DNA from 3 places in the Streptomyces sp. NPDC001348 genome. Region 3 is predicted to be linked to each of the others. Evidence: riboswitches for the same ligand, from Rfam matches in the RefSeq annotation. Region 3 holds a riboswitch; each other region holds the start of a gene.

Region 1 (7,011 bases), on a different contig from region 3:
CAGGTCCGCGCGGATGAGATCCGCGCTGCGATGTCCCTACGACGAGGAGAGAAGGCACCCGTATGACCGCGCCTACGGTCCGACGACATCACCCCGGGGCACGATGGAGGGGAGGAGGCGATGTCATGACCCCTGGTACCGCCCAGCGCCCGCAGATGTCCGCCGAGGACTTCGAGGAACTCGCCCGCAAGGCCCCACGGAACGTGCAGCTCGAGTTCATCAACGGGCGGCTGTACGTGAAGGGCGACCGCATCTCGGTCGAGGACTTCGAGGAACTGGCCCGCAGGGCTCCCGAAGGCGTCAATCTCGAGCTCATTGACGGAAGGCTAGAGGTCAAGCCGATGCCGGACCAGCGTCACAGGGGCATCGTCATGTGGCTCCTCCGGCTGTTCATGCAGCTGCGGCCTGAATTGGCGCTGTACCCGGAGCAGGGTCTCAGAGTCGGTGCCTATCGCAAGGGGCATGCCTGTGCGGACGGCGCGCTGGCACCGTTCAACCACTTCATCGCTCAGGAAGGCGACTGGGCGGACCCCGACGGCGTCCTCATGGTCGTGGAAGTCACCTCTCGTGACCGTGACACCGACCGCCGCGACCGCATCGACAAGGTCCGTGGCTACGCCGAAGCCGGTATCCCTGTATACCTGCTGATCGACCGGGACAACGACACGATCGTCGTACACAGCCGGCCCAAGGACGGTCGCTACCAACAGTCCCCGTCGTACCCCTGGGGCGCCACCGTCGAGTTGCCGCCGCCGGTCGGCATCACGCTGGAAACCGAGGATCTCAAGGACTACGCCGACTGAGCCCCACACATGCCCGAGGGCGGCACCCCCAGCCAGAAGCTGGGAGTGCCGCCCTCGGAAAGGACAGGTGACCCGGGAGGATCAGAAGTCCATGTCACCGCCCGGCATGCCGCCACCGGCAGGCGCGGCGGCCTTCTCCGGCTTGTCGGCGATGACGGCCTCGGTGGTGAGGAACAGCGCGGCGATGGAGGCGGCGTTCTGCAGCGCGGAACGGGTCACCTTCGCCGGGTCGATGATGCCCTCGGCGATCATGTCGACGTACTCGCCGGTCGCGGCGTTCAGGCCGTGGCCGACCGTCAGGTTGCGCACCTTCTCGACGACGACGCCACCCTCGAGACCACCGTTGACGGCGATCTGCTTGAGCGGGGCCTCCAGGGCGAGCTTCACGGCGTTGGCGCCGGTCGCCTCGTCACCCTCGAGCTCCAGCTTCTCGAAGACCTGGGAGGCCTGCAGCAGGGCCACGCCACCACCGGCGACGATGCCCTCCTCGACGGCCGCCTTGGCGTTGCGGACGGCGTCCTCGATGCGGTGCTTGCGCTCCTTGAGCTCGACCTCGGTGGCGGCACCGGCCTTGATGACGGCCACGCCGCCCGCGAGCTTGGCCAGGCGCTCCTGGAGCTTCTCGCGGTCGTAGTCGGAGTCGCTGTTCTCGATCTCGGCGCGGATCTGGTTCACGCGGCCGTTGACCTGGTCGGAGGAGCCGGCACCGTCGACGATGGTGGTCTCGTCCTTGGTGATGACCACCTTGCGGGCCTTGCCCAGCAGGTCGAGGGTGGCGTTCTCCAGCTTGAGACCGACCTCCTCGGAGATGACCTCGCCGCCCGTGAGGATGGCGATGTCGCCGAGCATGGCCTTGCGGCGGTCGCCGAAGCCCGGGGCCTTGACGGCGACGGACTTGAAGGTGCCGCGGATCTTGTTGACGACCAGGGTCGACAGGGCCTCGCCCTCGACGTCCTCGGCGATGATCAGCAGCGGCTTGCCCGACTGCATGACCTTCTCCAGGAGCGGGAGCAGGTCCTTGACCGCGGAGATCTTGGAGTTGGCGATCAGGATGTACGGGTCGTCGAGGACGGCCTCCATACGCTCCATGTCGGTGGCGAAGTACGCCGAGATGTAGCCCTTGTCGAAGCGCATACCCTCGGTGAGCTCCAGCTCCAGACCGAAGGTCTGGGACTCCTCGACGGTGATGACGCCTTCCTTGCCGACCTTGTCCATGGCCTCGGCGATGAGCTCGCCGATCTGGGTGTCGGCGGCGGAGATGGAGGCCGTGGAGGCGATCTGCTCCTTGGTCTCGACGTCCTTCGCCTGCTCCAGCAGGGCGGCGGAGACGGCCTCGACGGCCTTCTCGATACCGCGCTTCAGGGCCATCGGGTTGGCACCGGCGGCCACGTTGCGCAGGCCCTCGCGGACCAGCGCCTGGGCCAGGACGGTCGCCGTGGTCGTACCGTCACCGGCGACGTCGTCCGTCTTCTTGGCGACTTCCTTGACCAGCTCGGCGCCGATCTTCTCGTACGGGTCCTCGAGCTCGATCTCCTTGGCGATGGAGACGCCGTCGTTGGTGATCGTGGGCGCGCCCCACTTCTTCTCGAGGACGACGTTGCGGCCCTTGGGGCCGAGCGTCACCTTCACGGCGTCCGCGAGCTGGTTCATGCCGCGCTCGAGGCCGCGCCGCGCCTCCTCGTCGAACGCGATGATCTTGGCCATGTGAAGTGGTCCCTCCAGGACTGGGGGTGATTCCTTCGGACCGCGCCCGCGCCCGCGACGGACGGCTCGCGGACCCCGTGGTTCCTTGCCCCACGTGGTCTGCGGGCCTCACCGACCCGGTCCTTCGCTGTCACTCTCACCTTCAGAGTGCTAACGCCAATGATTAGCACTCGCCCATGCCGAGTGCAAGCGGCTCGAGCGGATACCCAGGTGAACAGCGGGCTCCACGGGCGTCCGGACAGGCCGAAGGGCCCGTACCCCGGGGGGTACGGGCCCTTCGAAGATGCACAGAAGAACGTCGTCGCAGTCGGCGCGTGCTTCAGCTGGTCGCGAGCCGGACCATGTCCGCCTGCGGCCCCTTCTGTCCCTGCGAGATCTCGAAATCGACCCGCTGACCCTCTTCCAGGGTGCGGTAACCGTCCATCTGGATCGCACTGTAGTGGACGAAAACATCCGCACCACCGTCGACCGCGATGAAGCCGTACCCCTTCTCCGCGTTGAACCACTTGACGGTGCCCTGAGCCATGCCTAACTCCCCTATTACTGGCCCTTGCACAGATCCACACTTCGCGGATCCGGGTCAGACCTCACCCCCCATGGACTGGGGGCGTGCGCCGGAACGCGTCGACCGCGGCTGAATGTATCTGTCCAACTGCCGTCTGCAACAGGTCAATCGGACGAGAAATCTGGACGTCGCCGGTCGGGAATCTGCCAAAAATTCGGCTGAATTCAGGGCAATTCGGACCCGGCAAAGGGCACATAAGGCGCAAAAGACTCGCACACTTTGGCTACTTCTTGTCGGGTGTGCGGCACGAATCCAGGGCCCCCGACCCGCGTTCCGGGAGCGCGTTCCCCAACTGTACCGCGCTCAACCGCACTGAATTGCCCCCTCCGTTTCTCGTACGGCGGGGGCAATTCGATGAACCCTCGGTAATCGCTGTTACCGAAGGTAATGTTCGGTCATTCGGTCAGCCGCCGGCGACGGCCGGAATGATGGAGACGCCCGCGCCGTCCGGAGTCGCGGTCTCCAGCCCCTGCTCGAAGCGCACGTCGTCGTCGTTGACGTACACGTTGACGAAGCGGCGCAGCTTGCCCTGGTCGTCCAGGACCCGGGCGGCGATCCCGGTGTGGTTCTTCTCCAGGTCGGAGATGACCTCGCCGAGGGTCGCGCCCTCGGCCTGGACCTCCGCCCGGCCGCCCGTGTAGGTGCGCAGGATGGTGGGGATGCGAACGGTGACGCTCATACGGGTGTGACCTCCGGTCGGGTAAGCAGGGCCAGCGCGTACTACGCGAGGCCGGCCTCTCGGAACGAGTCCAGGTTGGGACGGATCGTGGCGGTCAGGCCGGTGCCCGCCACCGCGTCCAGCGTCTTCAGCCCGTCGCCCGTGTTGAGGACGACGGTCGTCTTGGCCGGGTCGAGGACGCCGCTCTCGACCAGCTTGCGCGTGACACCCACCGTCACGCCGCCCGCCGTCTCCGCGAAGATCCCCTCCGTGCGGGCCAGCAGCTTGATGGCGTCCACCACCTGCTCGTCCGTCACGTCCTCCACCGCCCCGCCGGTGCGGCGCGCGATGTCCAGGACGTACGGCCCGTCCGCCGGGTTGCCGATGGCGAGGGACTTGGCGATGGTGTTCGGCTTCTGCGGGCGCACCACGTCGTGGCCCGCCTTGAACGCGGTCGACACCGGCGAGCAGCCCTCGGCCTGGGCGCCGAAGATCTTGTACGGCCGGTCCTCGACGAGACCGAGCTTCACCAGCTCCTGCAGCCCCTTGTCGATCTTGGTGAGCTGGGAGCCGGAGGCGATCGGGACCACGATCTGGTCCGGGAGCCGCCAGCCGAGCTGCTCGCAGATCTCGTACGCCAGGGTCTTGGACCCCTCGGCGTAGTAGGGCCGCAGATTGACGTTGACGAAGCCCCAGCCCTCGCCGGCCGGGTCGCCGATCAGCTCGGAGCAGAAGCGGTTCACGTCGTCGTAGTTGCCCTCGATGCCGACGAGCTCACCGCCGTAGACCGCGGCCATGACGACCTTGCCCTGCTCCAGGTCGTGCGGGATGAACACGCAGGAGCGGAAGCCGGCCCGGGCCGCCGCGGCACCCACCGCGCCGGCCAGGTTGCCGGTGGAGGAGCAGGACAGGGTGGTGAAACCGAAGGCGCGCGCCGCCTCCAGCGCCTGCGCGACCACGCGGTCCTTGAAGGAGTGCGTCGGGTTGCCCGAGTCGTCCTTCACATACAGCTTCGACGCCTCGATGCCGAGCTCACGGGCGAGGTTGTCGGCCTGCACGAGCTTGGTCCAGCCGGGGTTGATGTTCGGCTTGGTCGCCACGTCCGCCGGGACGGGCAGCAGGGGTGCGTAGCGCCAGATGTTCGCGGGTCCCGCCTCGATCCGCTTGCGGAGCTCCTCGGTGTCGTAGGCCGAGAAGTCGTACGCGATCTCGAGCGGGCCGAAACACTCCTCGCAGGCGAAGACCGGTCCGAGCGGCACCCGGTGGCCGCACTCGCGGCAGCTCAGAGCGGCGGCGGGGCCGAGGTCTACGGTGGAGTCGGTGGTGCTTTCAGCAGTCTGCACAGCCATGTGAGGCGAGGCCCTTTCTCCTCATCTTCCTCACGACGCATCTCGCCGTGAGACGGATTTGGCACCTTCCCTAGCCGGGAGCCTCGCGGAACGATCAGGACTGATTCAACTGATCCAACTGATCTACGAGAACCGACTGGAGGGTTGCCGGGGCTTCATCGGGCCGTGTCCCTCTGCCCCTCTGGATGAGCGGTATGCGGTTGTGAACGGCGGTGACCCCGGACATGCGATGGTCATCGGCGTTGTTCAAGACTGTAACCGAAGGCCGGGACAGTTGAGATAGTCGTCCGAAGCGCGAGACAACAGTGAGGAGCCGCACACCGTGCTGGAAGAAGTCGAGCGCTGGCTGAGCACCCGCTCCTGGTCCGTGACCGATCGCCCGCTCCACCAGATCCTGGCCGCCAAGCAGCGCACGGGCCAGTCGGTCAGTGTCGTGCTGCCGGCACTCAACGAGGAGGAGACGGTCGGCGACATCGTCGCGATCGTCCGCCACGACCTCATGCAGCAGGTCCCGCTCGTCGACGAGATCGTGGTCGTCGACTCGGGGTCCACCGACCGCACCTCCGAGGTGGCCGCCGCGGCGGGCGCCCGGGTCGTCCACCGCGACGACGTCCTGCCGCGGATACCGGCCGTGCCCGGCAAGGGCGAGGTGCTGTGGCGTTCGCTCCTCGTCACCCACGGGGACATCGTCTGCTTCATCGACGCCGACCTGAAGGACTTCTCCTCCGACTTCGTCTCGGGGATCGTCGGCCCGCTGCTGACCGACCCGGAAGTGGACCTGGTGAAGGGCATGTACGACCGTCCGCTCGCGGGCGCGTCGGGCCAGGGCGGCCGGGTCACCGAGCTGATGGCCCGCCCGCTGCTCAACATGCACTGGCCGCAGCTGGCCGGATTCGTGCAGCCGCTCGGCGGTGAGTACGCGGCCCGCCGCTCGCTCCTGGAGCAGCTGCCCTTCCCCGTCGGATACGGGGTGGAGCTGGGCATGCTGGTCGACGCGCTGCACCTGGTGGGCCTGAACGCCCTGGCCCAGGTGGACGTGGGGGTGCGCAAGCACCGCCACCAGGACGGGCAGGCACTCGGCCGGATGGCCGCCGCCATCTACCGCACCGCCCAGCTGCGCCTGGCCCGCGGCCACCTCGTACGGCCCTCGCTCACCCAGTTCGAGCGGGGCGAGGAGGGCTTCGAGCCGCGCACCTACTCCGTGGACACGGAGGAACGGCCGCCGATGGCGGAGATCGCGGAGTACGCCGCGCGCCGCGTGGCCTGACCCCGGCCGTACCCCGGCCGTACCCCGGCCGGATCCCGTCGACATCCCGCCGACATCCCGCCGGTGTCACTCCGCCAGCGAGGGAACCGTACGTTTGAGCGTTTCCGGGCCGGGCTAGGTTGAGACTCATGGCTTCCACGCACGGTGCTGAGGTGCTGGTCGCGTCCAATCGCGGCCCGGTTTCGTACGAAGTCCGCGAGGACGGTTCGCTGCACGCCAAGCGGGGTGGCGGCGGACTGGTGTCCGGGCTGTCGGCCATCGGGCCGGACGCGAACGCGCTCTGGGTGTGCGCCGCGCTGAGCGACGCCGACCGGGAGGCGGTGCGCCGCTCCCACGGCGGCCGGCGGCTGTCCGAGGACGCGACCGGCGGACAGCAGGTCCGGATGATCGACATCGACGCGGCCGTGTTCTCCGACGCGTACAACGGCATCGCCAACTCGGTGCTGTGGTTCGTCCACCACATGCTGTACCAGACCCCGCTGGAACCCGTCCTCGACGCGGAGTTCCGGCGACAGTGGGCGTCCTACGAGGCCTACAACCGGGCGTTCGCCGAAGCGCTCGCCGAGGAGGCGGCGCAGGGAGCGGTGGTGGTCGTCCAGGACTACCACCTGGCCCTGGCTCCCCGGATGCTCCGGGAACTCCGCCCCGACCTGCGCATCGGCCAC
Region 2 (7,011 bases), on a different contig from region 3:
CGGTCGGCGTCGCGGACCCCCGCCTGGCGCCGATGATCGCGGGCGTCCTGGCCGGACGCGGCAACTCCTCCCTCGTCTTCCGCGGTGACGACGGCCTCGACGAGCTGACCACGACCTCCACCTCCCACGTCTGGGTGGTCAGGGACGGCAAGGTCACCGAGGAGACCTTCGACCCGCGGGACGTCGGCATCCAACTGGTGCCGGTGGAGGCGCTGCGCGGCGGCGACCCGTCGTACAACGCCGAGGTGGCGCTGCGTCTGCTCGACGGCGAGACCGGGCCCGTCCGCGACGCCGTCCTGCTGAACTCGGCGGCGGCGCTGGTGGCCCTGGACCCGACGGGAGAACCGCTGGCCGAGCAGTTGCGTGCCGGGATGCGCAAGGCGGCCGAGTCGATCGACTCCGGGGCGGCCAGGCGGACCCTCGACCGCTGGGTGGCGGCGAGCAACGCGTAGGGACTGCCCCGACGGGGAGCAGCCGCGGGAGTAGAGTGAAACTGTGAAAACGTGGCCCCGCGGCTGCTCCGTCTCGGCGTGGGGTGCCCGGGGACACGGGCCGCAAGGAGCGAGGCATGATCCACTCAGCCGATATCCGCGAGTGGCGCAACCGTGACGTGATCGATCCCAGGGGCCGCAAGATCGGTGCCCTGGAAGCGGTCTACGTGGACACCACCACCGACACTCCTGCCATGGTCACCGTCCGCACCGGACTGCCGACCCGGCACCGGCTCGTCTTCGTCCCCCTCGACGAGGCGACCCTCGGTCCCGGGTACGTGAAGGTGGCCCACTCCAGGGGGCAGGTGAAGAAGGCACCGTCCATCGGCATGGACGACGTCCTGCCGGTCGAGCGGGAGCACGAGATCTACGAACACTACGACAGGCCCTACGAGGCCGATGTCCAACGCGGGCGCCGGCTGGCGCGCGGCTGACCGGCCCGTCGGAGGAGGCGGTCACCCATGGCGCTCTTCCTGTTCCTGATCCTCGTGGCCGTCATCCTGGGGCTCATCGGCGTGGCGGCACAGGGGCTGTTCTACCTCCTGGTCATCGGTGCGGTGATCCTGGTGGCCGACCTGGTGCTGTTCGGCGTGCGCTGGTCCCGGCACCACGGGCACCACGTCGTGCGGTGAGACTCCCGTCCGCCATCCGGACATGAGTTGCGGGCCGGTGATCAGCCACGTAACTTCTGTGACCAGGTCATGAGTGACAGTCATTCGGCCCCGGCCGACTGTCCGGCAACCCTCCGTCCGTGGCGGGGTGCCCCGGGTGAAGACCAGGCCGTGGGCAGCGAGGTCCGCGGCAAGCGCGGACCCCTCGCAAGCCAGGGGTCCTGGTCGTCGAGGGAGCCTTCTGTGAGCAAGCGAATGCGCTAGGGCGTCGAGCCCCGCCTCCGCATCCCCCTTTTCACCTCATCCGTGCTTGAGCGCCGTCCGCTCGTGCGGTGAGTTCCGCCTGCCTTCACAGGAGTACACCCATGTCCGTCCGCACCGTTGCCGCCGACCAGTCCCTCTGTGCCCCGCTGCCCGTTCTCGGCCGGGACGTCACCGTCCCGCTCGTCACCGGTGGGGAGGTCGCCTACGCCGCGCTCGACTACGCGGCCAGCGCCCCCGCGCTCCAGCGGGTCTGGGACGACGTGGCCGCGTACGCCCCCTACTACGGCAGCGTGCACCGGGGCGCCGGCTACCTCTCGCAGCTGTCCACCGACCTCTTCGAGAACGCCCGCGCCACGGTCGCCGAGTTCCTCGACTGCCGGGCGGACGACCAGGTCGTCTTCACCCGGTCGACCACGGACTCCCTGAACCTCCTCGCCCGCGCGCTCCCCGCGGGCTGCCAGGTCTTCGTCTTCGAGACCGAGCACCACGCCTCCCTGCTGCCCTGGCAGGACGCCCGGGTCACCTACCTCGACGCCCCCCGCACCCCGCGGCAGGCCGTGGAGACCCTCGAGCGGGCCCTCGCCGGCCGCCCTGTACCGACCGGAGGGGGCCACGGCCCGGCCCTGGTGTGCGTGACCGGCGCCTCCAACGTCACCGGTGAGCTCTGGCCGGTCCGCGAACTGGCCGCCGCCGCCCACGCGCACGGCGCCCGGATCGTCCTGGACGCCGCCCAGCTGGCCCCGCACCACCCGGTGAGCCTCAGGGAGCTGGACGTCGACTGGGTCGCGTTCTCCGGGCACAAGCTGTACGCCCCGTTCGGCTCCGGTGTGCTGGCCGGCCGTGCCGACTGGCTGCGCGCGGCCGAGCCGTACCTCGCGGGCGGCGGCGCCAGCCGCAAGGTCACCCGGCGCGACGACGGGGGAGTGGAGGTGGAGTGGCACGACAGCGCCGCCCGCCACGAGGCCGGCTCCCCGAACGTCATCGGCGCCTACTCCATCGCCTCGGCCTGCAAGGCGCTCACCGAGGCGGGCTTCGAGAGCCTGGTCGCCCGCGAGCAGCACCTGATCGCCGAGGTCCGCGCGGGCCTGGCGGAGGTCCCCGAGGTCCGGGTGCTGTCCCTCTTCGGCGACGACGCCCCGCGCGTCGGCGTCATCTCCTTCGTCGTCGAGGGCTGGAACAGCTCCCACTTCGCCGCCGCGCTCTCCGCGGAGTACGGCATCGGCGTCCGCGACGGCCTGTTCTGCGCCCACCCCCTGGTCCGCACCCTGCTGGGCAGCGACCCGCAGACGCAGGGCGAGTGCGGCGCCCCCGAGGCGGCGCCCGGCGAGAAGTCCCTCAACGCCGTCCGGGTCAGCTTCGGCGCGGGCACACCGGACGAGCACGTGGAGCGGTTCGTGTCCGCGGTGAAGGAACTGGTGCGGGACGGTGCCAAGTGGCGCTACCGGACCGAGGACGGCCGCTGCGTTCCGGCCGTCTGACCCCCGGCTCGGCAACCGGCTCCACGCGGCCTCCGGCCGAAACGAGGCCCTCGTCGGCCCGTCCTAGCTGTCCAGCCCGATCGCGAACGCCGCCTCCAGGTCGTGCTGGGAGTAGGTGCGGAACGCCACGTGCGTGTCGGTGGCCTCCACGCCGGGGATCTTGCTGATCCGGCCGGGGATGACATCCGCCAGGTCCTCGTGCCGGCTCACCCTGACCATGGCGATCAGGTCGTAGGTGCCGGTGACCGAGAAGACCTCGCTGACACTGTCCAGCGCGGCGATCTGCTCCGCGATCTCGGGGATCCGGTCCACGCTGGTCTTGATGAGCACGATCGCGGTGATCACGGCTGGTTCTCTCCCTCGGGGGCCGGGGCTGGGGCGGCCTCAACTCTAGGGCAGCCCCTGGTGGCCCGCCCGAACAGCACCCACGCGAGGACGAAGCCCAGCCCGAAGCCCACCAGGTGGGCCAGGTACGCCACACCCGGGCCCTGCGGGGCACGGCCCGCCGCCAGCCACTGCAGGGCCGCCCAGAAGGGCAGGACGATCCAGGCGGGGAAGCGCAGCGGGAGGAAGAACAGGAACGGGAGGAGACTGGTGACGCGGGCGCCGGGGAACAGGTAGAGGAACGCGCCGAGGACCGCCGAGATCGCCCCCGAGGCCCCGACCAGGGACTGTTCGGAGGCGGCGTTGGCGGCGGCGTAGCCGAGCAGCGCCAGATAGCCGCAGCCGACGTAGAACAGGATGAACTGGACGCGGCCCATGCGTTCCTCGGTCATCGCCCCGAAGACGTAGAGGAAGAGCATGTTGCCCAGCAGGTGCACCCAGCTGCCGTGCACGAACAGCGCCGTGGCCGGGGTGAGGGCCGTCCGGGCCGGGCCGTCGAACAGCTCGGCGGGGATCACCCCCCAGTGCCGGAAGTAGGCCCGCTGGGCGGCGAGCAGGGCGTCGCCGGAGCCGTAGACCGGATTCAGCCCGCCCGCCGGCCCGAGCAGGAACAGCAGACAGCACAGGACGATCAGGGCGTACGTCATCGGCGTCGACTTGCTGACCATGGCTACAGAGCATGACGTAACGGGACGCAAGCGCACGGACCGCCTCGCCGCCGTGGACGGACGGGCGGCGAGTCGCCGCCAGGCCGTAGGGTTACGAGCCACACGCGTCGCGGAGACGATGTGTCACGGACCACGGACACTAGAAGGAAGCGAACAGTCACGATGCCGGTTCCCCTGCCGACCGCCGAGACCCGGTGGCGCTGCACCCTCTGCGGCAACCTCACCCGTTTCGACGTGACCCGCTCGTCGAAGGTCGTCGAGTACGTCCACCTCGACCTCGCCGGTGAGCCCAAGGTCGAGGAGCGGGAGGTGGTCAGTGAGACCATCGAGTCGGTGCGCTGCCGCTGGTGCAACGCGGTGGACCAGGTGGAACTCGTGGACAGGCCGGGCGCCGACTCCTGACCGGAGCGACGCACACGTGATGGGGTGTGACGGATGGTGGAGACCACGGGCGGGGGGCCGGGCGACGGCACCGCCGAGGTGCTTGACCGTCCGCTGCCCGACGGCGTGCGGCGGCGGGTCGTGCAGATCGTCTCGGACGGCTTCGGCGGGCTGACGGTCGCCGAACTACCCGCCCAGCTACGGCAGTACGCCCGTTTCGCCCCCAACCGTCGCGCGAAGTTCGCGGGCAACGCGATGGCGGCGGCGCTGGAGACCGAGCCGCTGTTCCGCCAGCGCATCGGCGAGAAACTCAGAGAGGCCCAGCCGGAACTCACCGGCGCCCTCGACTCGGGCTCCCCGCCTCCGGCCGCGGACCCGCTCGACGTGGCGGCCGCGGCCTACGTACTGCGCCCCGCGGGCTGGGTGAAGCTGGTGACCGCGGCCGGCGAGGAGGCCCTGCGGGCGGACGCCGAGCGCGCCGACGAGGAGAGCCGCGCCGAGCTGGAGCGGCTGCGCGAGGAGCTCGACCGGGCCCGTGAGCAGACCCGGGCCGAGACCGAGCGGCTGCGCGCCGAGCTGGAGTCGGCCAAGAGGGAAGCGGAATCGCTTCACCGCAAGCTCCGCGCCGCCCTCAGCGACGTCAAGCGCGGCGAGGCGGCCCTGCGCAGGGTGCAGGGCGAGATCGAGGTGGTGCGGGCCGAGGGGCAGGCCCAGGTGTCCGCCGCGGAGAGCGAGACCCGGCGGCTCAAGTCCCGCCTCGGCGAGGCCGAGGCCGCGCTGGAGGCCACGCGCAGAGCAGCCCGCGAGGGGCGCAGTGTGGAGGACATGCGCGTCCGGCTGCTCCTTGACACCCTTCTGGACGCGACGCAGGGGCTGCGCCGGGAGCTGGCCCTGCCGCCGGTGTCGGTGCGGCCGGCGGAGACGGTGGACGCGGTCGAACCGGGACGGATGACCCCGAAGGACATCGCCGCACGGGCGTTGTCCGAGAACGATCCCGCGATCCTCGACCAGCTCCTCGCCCTGCCGCAGGCGCACCTGGTGGTCGACGGCTACAACGTCACCAAGACCGGCTATCCGCAGATGCCGCTGGAGAAGCAGCGGCTGCGGCTGCTCGGCCAGCTCTCCCAGCTCGCCGCCCAGACCGGCGCCGAGGTGACGTGCGTCTTCGACGGGGCCGAACTGGCCGCGCCGGTGCTGCTGGCCCCGCCGCGCGGGGTGCGGGTGCTGTTCTCCAAGCCGGGCGTCACGGCCGACGAGCTCATCCGCCAGCTGGTGCGCGCGGAGCCGCCGGGCCGCCCGGTCATCGTCGCCTCGACGGACCGCGAGGTGGCCGACGGGGTCGCCAGGGCGGGGGCCCGTCCGGTGGCTTCTGCGGTGCTTCTGAAGCGCCTGTCCTGAAAACGCCAACGTAGAGGTTTAATGCCCGAATTGGCGGTTCTGTCACGCAACGTAGTGTCAACCGCGCATCACTCCATGTGGGTTGAGTGCAAAGAATGCATTGCGTGACGAGGATTTTTGGTGTGAGGATTTGATCTGATCACAAGAGGGTCACTAGGGTCTGGGCTCGAACCTCCGAGCGGGTGATCACTCACAAGAAGGAGTTCGCCTGTCGTGGCGTCCCACCGTCGACCCAAGCAGCCCAGTCGCACGCGTGTCACCGTGCTGACCACCGCAGCAGCCGCCGCCGTCGCGTTCAGCGCGAACGCCGCCAACGCCGCACCCAGCGAGAAGCTGAGCAAGAGCGAGGTCAAGGCCAGGGTCGACAAGCTCTACGAGGAAGCCGAGCAGGCCTCCGAGAAGTACGACGGAGCCAAGGCGAAGCAGGAGAAGCTCCAGAAGGAGATCTCCACCATCCAGGACAACGTCGCCCGCGGTCAGCAGGAGCTCAACAAGCTCCGCGACGGCCTGGGCTCGATGGCCACCGCGCAGTACCGCACCGGCGGCATCGACCCCTCGGTCCAGCTCTTCCTGTCCTCCAACCCGGACGACTACCTCGACAAGGCCTCCACTCTCGACCAGTTGAGCAGCCAGCAGGTCGAGGCCCTGAAGGAAATTCAGGACAAACAGCGTGAACTCGCCCAGGAGCGCGCCGAGGCGACCGAGAAGCTCAAGGACCTCGCCTCCACCCGCACCGCACTGGGTGACAAGAAGCGGGAAGTCCAGGGCAAGCTGGCCGAGGCGCAGAAGCTGCTCAACACCCTGACCGCCAAGGAGAAGGCGGCCCTCGCCGCCGAGCAGAACCGCGCCAGCCGTTCCTCCACCGAGCGCGTCAACCTGGGCGACACCCCGCCCGGTTCCAGCCGTGCCGCCGCGGCCTTCGCCGCCGCCCAGACCAGGATCGGCTCGCCCTACCAGTGGGGCGCCACCGGCCCGTCCGCCTTCGACTGCTCGGGCCTGACCTCCTGGGCCTACGCCCAGGCCGGCGTCTCCATCCCGCGCACCTCCGAGGCGCAGGCCAACGCCGGTACGCGCATCTACAACCAGGCGGACCTGAAGGTCGGCGACCTCGTCATCTTCTTCGGCGACTACCACCACGTCGGCCTGTACGCGGGCAACGGGCAGGTGCTGCACGCCCCGCACACCGGTGCCGTGGTGCGCTACGAGGCGATGAGCAACATGACGTTCGAGTTCGGCGTCCGCATCGGCTGACCCTGCGCGGGCCGCCCCTCGCGGTCCCGTGGGTGCGCCCGAACGGGCGATTCACCACAACCGGAAACTGACTCCACGCCCCGCC
Region 3 (7,011 bases):
CACCGTTTCCCGTCCCGTCAATGTCACCCTGGCCAACCTGCGTATCCAGCCCGGCCGGATCGAGGTCACCAAGGGAACCGGGCTCAAGCCGAAGGCCACGAACAAGGACGCCCAGCGTCACGACCTGAAGGTCGGCGGCGGCCCCACCACCCCGCTCCTCTCTCGGGGGGAAAGCCGCACGCTCGACCTCGGGCAGGTCACCAGGAACCGCACCGCCTGGTGCACCCTGCCCGGACACCGCGCCGCCGGAATGACCCTCGACACCGTCGTGAAGACCGGCAGCGGGGAGACCACCGCTGGACACGACGGACAGATGTCCATGGCCGCCGGCAGCGGAGGCCTGGACCTCGCAGCCGCCTTCTCGCACGGCCGGAAGTCCCGCGACGCCTCACTGGCCCCGGTGGCCGGCGGAGCGGTGCACCGGATGCCCGGGCCGTCCGGTCCGCAGGGGGGGACGGACGGCCCTCGTCATGCGTCTGTGTGACGACCGAAGGTGGAGGACAGACGGGGAGCTCCGCACACCCTTGCGGCCCGTCGAAGGAGTTGAGGAGCCGCGCATGCAGACCCGGGAGATCGACGCCGGCGTGCTGGAGACGCTGATGGCCGCTGCCGTCGCGGCACCGTCGATCCACAACACGCAGCCGTGGCGCTTCGGGCTGCGGGCGGCCACCCGTTCCATCGAGGTGCGCGCCGACAACAGGCGAACACTGCCGCTGGCCGACCCCGACCGTCGGGCCCAGCATCTGTCCGTGGGCGCTGCTGTCTTCAACCTCCGGGTCGCCGTCGCGCACCTGGGCTGGGACCCCGTGGTCCGGCTGCTGCCTGATCCCGGGGAGCGGGACCTGCTGGCCACCGTACAGCTGACCACGCCTGCTGGGGAGTTGCCGGACTGCCGGTGGCTGTACCCGGCTGTCGAGCGGCGCCACACCAGCCGGATGCCCTTCACCGGTCGCCCGGTGCCCGAAGCGGTCGTGGCGGAGATGACAGCGGCCGCACAGGCCGAGGGCGCGCGACTGTGCGTGCCGGACTTCGCCGGCACCCGTCTGTTGCTCGGGCTGACCGCGGCGGCCGAAGCGCGCAACCAGGCCCGCCCGGCACGTACCGCTGAATCGCGCGCCTGGATCACCGCACCCGGTGCCAACGTGCCGTACGGCATCCCGCTCACCGCTCTCGGCCCACAGGACGCGGACGGGCGGATTCCGATGCGTGGTTTCACCGGCCGACTGCCCATACCGCACCCGCCTGACCAGCACTTCGAGCGCCACGCCCAGGTGGCCCTGCTGTGGACGGCCCACGACCGGCGAGAGGACTGGCTGCGGGCGGGGCAGGCCCTGGAGCACGTGCTGCTGACCGCGACCGCGCACGGGGTGCGCACCTCGATGCTGCACCAGGCGATGGAGTGGCCGGATCTGCGGGCGGCGGCCTGCCTGCCGCAGCGGCGCTGCTGCCCCCAGGGGCTGATCAGGTTCGGCTACGGACCGGACGGCGGCCGCACACCGCGTGCCTCCACCCAGACGGTGCAGCCGCATGGGGATTGAATGAGCCGGTGCGACTCCTGTGGAGGGGGGCGCTGGCTGCGGTGGACGGGAAGGGGCCGGGAGCACGACCGTAACGCGGGATGCTCGGTCAGTCCGTGCCGGGCGTGCCGGTGATCTCCCGGCCGGTAACCACCTCGGCCTCGATGCGCAGGAAGATCCAGTCTTGGGAAACCACCCAGGAGAGCGGTCCGGTCCAGGAGAGGGCGCTCGTGTTCGGCGGGATCGGTCTCCGCGGTGGCGCGGCCGGTCCGCGCACGGACACGCGGTCAGGGTGCCGCCGGATCTGGGCAGCCCGGTGCCGCTGCCTGCATCACCGCCGCCCGATCCGCAGGCGGTCAGCAGAACGCTGGTGGTCACAAGGGCGGTCAGTGCCGCCCACCGAGGGGTTCTGACGTGGGGAAGTGCAGTCACGGAGGGCTTCTCCTGCTCGTGTCGCCCGGCACGGTGGTTGCACAGGACATGTCCGTGCGTGGGCGTGCGGCCTCGGTCGGCGCGATGCCGACGCCGGGGGAGAGCTGTGCAGACAGGGAACGGGGAAGTGCGAGGATCAGGCGCAGACGGACGCGGCGAGGACCGGTGCCGGACCGCGACCAGCGCTGGGAAGGCCCGTCAGGCCTGACAGAGACAGCTGGTCGAGCGCTTGAGGTCGATGTGGCGCCGACGCGAGAGTCGGGAGAACACGGTGGTGCCGGCGAAAGAGGCGCTGAGTTCACCACCGTGCCGCATATCGGGCCTCCACCTGTCCCGCCCCGGTCACGGGGCCACGCGCTTGCGGGATTTTCGGTGATCCCGCCGGGCTCTCACCTGGAGCACCCCACCGCGTGGGAGGGTTGCCGGTCAACGAGCCAGGGCTTGATGCTGACACTCAATGCCGCTGTTGATCGTACGGAGAGATCTTGCCGTTGGTCAATGGCCGAGCCCGGCTCAGGAACCGCCGCGCTCGCGGGGGATCTTCTGGCCGGCCTCGATCGCCACCGGCAGCCGGTTCTCGGCCGGGGGCAGCGGGCAGGTGGCCAGGTCCGTGTAGGCGCACGGCAGATTTGCGGCGCGGTTGAAGTCCAGGACGACCGTGCCGTCGGCGGCGGGCGGCTCCAGGGCGAGGACCCGGTTGGCGGCGTAGGTGGTGACCCCGGAGGTCGCGTCGGTGAACAGCACCATCAGCCGGCCCGCACCATGGCCGGGGAAAGTGGTCAGCGACAGCGGGCGCCCGTCCAACTCGAACTCGACCCTGCCCGGAGCGTCGTACACGTGCTCAAGGCCCTCGACGGCGGCGCACACGGTGGTGGGTCGTGGCGTGTCGAAGGGGATGTAGCGGCCCGTCACGGCCCAGCGCGGGTCGGGGGCGTAGGCGGGTGTGCCGGTGAAGGCCGTGCGCAGCGGCGCGTCCGGGTGCCGGGGGCGCACGATGTCGTTGCCGCCACGCTTGGCGACCTCGACGACGGCGTCTCCCCAGACCGCGTCGACGCCGCCGCGTTCGGGAAGCACCCCGAAACGGTGTTCCCCGTGCACCGGCGTTCCGTCGACGAGTAGTTCCTCGCCGCCGTCGAGGTCCACGACGACCCCGTCGGGGCCGGTGCGCCACGTACCGGGCGCGTCCGGGAAGCGCTGGGGCCGGTCGTCGAGCCAGTGCAGGCCGGTGATCGCCAGGAACCCGTGCGGGGCGGAGAGCCGGGCCTCTTGGGCGCGGTACCACTCCAGCCAGTTCTCGGTGAAGGCACGGAAGTCGGTCGTGGTGGCCTCGGTGGTCATGGGTTCTCCTTCGTCACGGGGTGCAGGGGGCCCGGTCGGGCCGTCGGTCCGGCCGGCGTGTTCAGCGGGCCAGTTCACCGAGGAGTCGCCAGGTGCGTCGGCGGTCGGCTTCTCCCGCGATCTCGGTGCCCGAGAACACGACCTCGGTGGCGCCTGCGTCGCGGTAACGGTGCACCTCGGCCTCGACGGTCCTCTCGTCGCCGATCACGGCCAGGTCGGCGGCCCGTCGGACGCCGGACAGTCCGATGACCCGTGCGTAGGACGGGATCTGTTCGTAGAAGGCGAGGTTCTCCGTGGCCTTGGCCCGCACCGCCTCCACGTCGTCGGTGACCACGCCGGGCACCAGGGCCACGATCCGGGGCGCGGGGCGGCCGGCGGCCTCGGCCGCGGTGGTCAGGGCGGGCACGATGTGTTCCGCCAGGGTGCGCGGCCCCGCCAGGTAGGGCAGGATCCCGTCCGCCAGCTCTCCGCTGACCCGCAGCGCCTGCGGCCCCATCGCGGCGACCAGCAGGGGGACACCGCTCTCGGCACCCGGTACCCGCGCCGGGACCGGGGTGGTCGCGGTGAGCAGCTCACCGTGGAAGTCGGCCGTGCCGGTCTCGGTCAACTGCCGCAGTGCGGTGAGGAATTCACGCAGTCGGGCGATGGGGCGTTCGAAGGGCAGGCCGAAGCCGGTCTCCGTCAGCAGTTTCGTGCCCAGGGCAAGACCGAGGTGGTAGCGGCCGTGGGTCGCGGCCTGGGCGGTCTGAGCCTGGCTGGAGACCAGCAGCGGGTGGCGGCCGAAGACGGGGATCGCGGAGGTGCCGACCTGCAGTCCGGGCACTTCGCGCCCGACGATCGCCGCGAGCTGGGGTGAGTCCGCGCCGAAGGTCTGCCCGAACCAGGCCGACGTGACACCGAACTCGGCGGCCTCTCGGGCCAGTTGTACGGTGGCGTCGACCTGGTTCGGCGCCTCCGATGCGTTGAGCGCTACTCCAACAGTCATGTCAGTCAGAACGGGCGTCGGTCGAACCCGCATTCCGGTCCGTCTGTGACAGCTTCTTGTCAGTCATGTGTACTCGGTCCTGAGCCGAAGGTCATCCGGGTACTCAGCCCGCCTGCTGTCGGTCCCGCGTGGCCCGGTGCGTGAGCGGTTCGCGCAGGCCGAGGTTCTCACACAGGGTGGTGCCGGTGTACTCGGTGCGGTAGATGCCGCGTTCCCGCAGTTCCGGGACGAGCAGGTCGACGATGTCGTCGCATCCGTCGGGGATGAGGTACGGCGTGACGTTGAAGCCGTCGATCGCGCCGTGCCGCACGAAGTGGGCGATCTTGTCGGCCAGTCCGGACGGAGTGCCGACGTGCCCGCGCTGCGGGCCGAGCGCGATGACGGTCTCGCGCAGCGACCAGCCATGCGCCTCCGTCTTCGCCCGCCATTCGGTCACGACCGTGCGTGGGTCGGCGATGCGCCGGGCGCCGAAGGAGCCGTCGTTCCCGGCGACCACCGGATCCTCCTTCGGCAGTGGCCCGTCGGGGTCACGGTCCGAGAGGTCGATGTCCCACAGCAGCCCGGCGACCCCCGACGCCGACCCTCGTCCAGGCCAGCGGACGCAGTCGTACGGACTTGCGGGGCGATCACGCCCGACCCCGTGGGCCTGCCCTCCCGGTCGTTGCTGCAGGAAGGTGGTGTGAGCGAGTCCCGAAGATGCGGAGACGTTCTCCCTGTCCGCAATGCAAGACCTGTCCGGGAAGTTCTTGACCAAACTGGTGGACATCTGCTGAACTCCCGAACCATGAACCCGCGCGTGGACCTCACTCGGCGGCGCCACATCGATCTGGCGCACGTCTCCAGCGCGTTTTGTTGTCGCTGACCCGGGAAGTGCTCCCCGGCGGCGGCCGGTGTGCGCCCATGGCGTGTGCCTGGCAGCGGCGGTGTAAAGCCGCCGACGCTGAGATGTCTCCCCGCGGGATCGTCGTCTCCACCTCCTGAGGGCTCCCCGTCTCCCCTCCTTCACGTGTGAGCCGGGAGCCTGTTCGCGCACGCCGACGCGATCCCCGAGAGCGCGGCTGTAGCGGTCCTGCGGCCACATGTCTTCTCTCCGGTCCGCCCAGCCCAGCGTTCCGCGTGTGGTCGATCAGCCCTGCGCAGTACCAGCTCATTTAGCCAACGTCCCGTTTTCCAGCACCCCTTGGCGTGCCTGTCTGCCCGGGAGGGACCCCTCATGCCTCCGTCCGTCCGCAAACTCACTGGCCGCATCGGCGCGGTCGTCGAGGGCGTCGACCTCACCGCGCCGCCCGACCCCTTGACGGTCACGGCGCTCCGTGACGCCCTCAACGAGCACAAAGCGATCGTGTTCGACGACGTGAACCTCGACAACGTCGGTCAGGAGCGTGTGGCCGGCTGGTTCGGCGAACTCACCACCGCCCACCCGACCGTGCCGGCCACCGACGGTACGACGAACGTGCTCGCCGTCGACAGCGAGACGTCCAAGGCCAACGAGTGGCACACGGACGTCTCCTTCGTGGTCAACCCGCCGCAGGCCACCACGCTGCGGTCGGTCGTGACCACGCCGTACGGCGGCGAGACGCTCATCGCGAACGCCGCCGCGGCCTACCGCGACCTGCCCGAACCACTGCGCGCCCTCGCGGACTCGCTGCGCGTCGTACACACCAACCAGTACGACTACGCCCGCCCCTCGGGCGCGACGGCGCAGCGGCAGGAGTACGACCGCGTCTTCGTCTCGACGACCTACGAGGCCGAGCACCCAGTTGTGCGGCTGCATCCGCTGACGGGGGAACGTGGGCTGTTCATCGGCGGGTTCGCCAAACGCATCGTCGGCCTGTCGAACAGCGATTCGGCGGATCTGCTGCGCATCTTCCAGTCGTACGTGACCCGCCCGGAGAACATCCTGCGCTGGACATGGTCGCCCAACCAGCTGCTGATCTTCGACAACCGGATCACCCAGCACTACGGGGTGGACAACTACGACGACCACCCCCGCCGCCTCAACCGGGTGACGATCGCCGGAGACGTCCCGGTCGGCGTCGACGGACGCCACAGCGAGCAACTCGCCGGCGACGCCTCCCACTACAGCAGCGTGCTGGCGGTGGCGGCATGACCGAACTCAGCCTCAAGGCGCCGGCCCTTACCACCAGCCCGGCCGCCGAGACGACGGGCGCGCGGGAACGCGAGGTGTTCCTGCCACGCGACGCCCGCCGCCGAACGCCGTTCAGCACACTCCGCGAGCGCCTGCGCTGGCCGCTGGGCATCTACACGACTCCCGTCGTGATCCTCATCGCCTGGGAGGTCCTCGCCCGGGCCGGAGTGCTGGCGAAGACCTACGCTCCGGCACCGACCTCCATCGTGAAGTCCGCCGCCGATCTGTGGCAGCAGGGCGTCCTCGGGCCGGACCTGGCCATCTCGCTGCAGCGAGCCGGCATCGGTCTCGCGATCGGTCTGACGGTGGGCATCGTCACCGGAGTGCTCGGCGGGTTGCTGCGCAGCGGTGAGTACCTGTTCAACGGCCTGGTGCAGGTGCTCAACACGATCCCGCTCCTCGCGGTGCTGCCCTTGATGATCGTGTGGTTCGGCATCGACGAACTCACGAAGGTGCTGCTGATTTCCTTCGGAGCCGGCGTGCCCATGTATCTCAATCTGTTCGCCGCGATCCGGGGTGTCGACCAGCGGCTGATCGAGATGGCGCGGACGACGGGCGCGGGCACCTGGCGCCTGGTGACGCGCGTGCTG

Evidence for each region. A riboswitch is a leader RNA that binds a small molecule or an ion and turns the genes downstream of it on or off. The one in region 3 is predicted to bind S-adenosylmethionine.
Region 1: another riboswitch for S-adenosylmethionine. It lies ahead of thrC (threonine synthase); the one in region 3 lies ahead of ACWC21_RS33640 (putative leader peptide).
Region 2: another riboswitch for S-adenosylmethionine. It lies ahead of ACWC21_RS04875 (aminotransferase class V-fold PLP-dependent enzyme); the one in region 3 lies ahead of ACWC21_RS33640 (putative leader peptide).

The regions. Positions count from the first base shown of each region.
Region 1 is NZ_JBSFIK010000008.1:219,303-226,313, forward strand. It holds gene ACWC21_RS11660 (hypothetical protein) at 1-66, shown strand, start outside; gene ACWC21_RS11665 (Uma2 family endonuclease) at 126-803, shown strand; gene groL (chaperonin GroEL) at 885-2,507, opposite strand; gene ACWC21_RS11675 (cold-shock protein) at 2,827-3,033, opposite strand; gene ACWC21_RS11680 (ubiquitin-like small modifier protein 1) at 3,476-3,751, opposite strand; gene thrC (threonine synthase) at 3,793-5,079, opposite strand; SAM riboswitch class I at 5,098-5,271, opposite strand; gene ACWC21_RS11690 (glucosyl-3-phosphoglycerate synthase) at 5,402-6,346, shown strand; gene ACWC21_RS11695 (alpha,alpha-trehalose-phosphate synthase (UDP-forming)) at 6,475-7,011, shown strand, end outside.
Region 2 is NZ_JBSFIK010000003.1:283,890-290,900, reverse strand. It holds gene trpD (anthranilate phosphoribosyltransferase) at 1-452, shown strand, start outside; gene ACWC21_RS04885 (PRC-barrel domain-containing protein) at 569-925, shown strand; gene ACWC21_RS04880 (hypothetical protein) at 953-1,123, shown strand; SAM riboswitch class IV at 1,189-1,305, shown strand; gene ACWC21_RS04875 (aminotransferase class V-fold PLP-dependent enzyme) at 1,468-2,844, shown strand; gene ACWC21_RS04870 (Lrp/AsnC family transcriptional regulator) at 2,908-3,189, opposite strand; gene ACWC21_RS04865 (rhomboid family intramembrane serine protease) at 3,186-3,896, opposite strand; gene ACWC21_RS04860 (hypothetical protein) at 4,059-4,298, shown strand; gene ACWC21_RS04855 (NYN domain-containing protein) at 4,332-5,675, shown strand; gene ACWC21_RS04850 (NlpC/P60 family protein) at 5,889-6,926, shown strand.
Region 3 is NZ_JBSFIK010000044.1:12,229-19,239, forward strand. It holds gene ACWC21_RS33625 (hypothetical protein) at 1-484, shown strand, start outside; gene ACWC21_RS33630 (Acg family FMN-binding oxidoreductase) at 558-1,538, shown strand; gene ACWC21_RS33635 (hypothetical protein) at 1,627-1,800, opposite strand; gene ACWC21_RS33640 (putative leader peptide) at 2,148-2,264, opposite strand; SAM riboswitch class IV at 2,299-2,411, opposite strand; gene ACWC21_RS33645 (DUF1684 domain-containing protein) at 2,463-3,287, opposite strand; gene ACWC21_RS33650 (LLM class F420-dependent oxidoreductase) at 3,349-4,272, opposite strand; gene ACWC21_RS33655 (hypothetical protein) at 4,376-4,768, opposite strand; gene ACWC21_RS33660 (TauD/TfdA dioxygenase family protein) at 5,486-6,382, shown strand; gene ACWC21_RS33665 (ABC transporter permease) at 6,379-7,011, shown strand, end outside.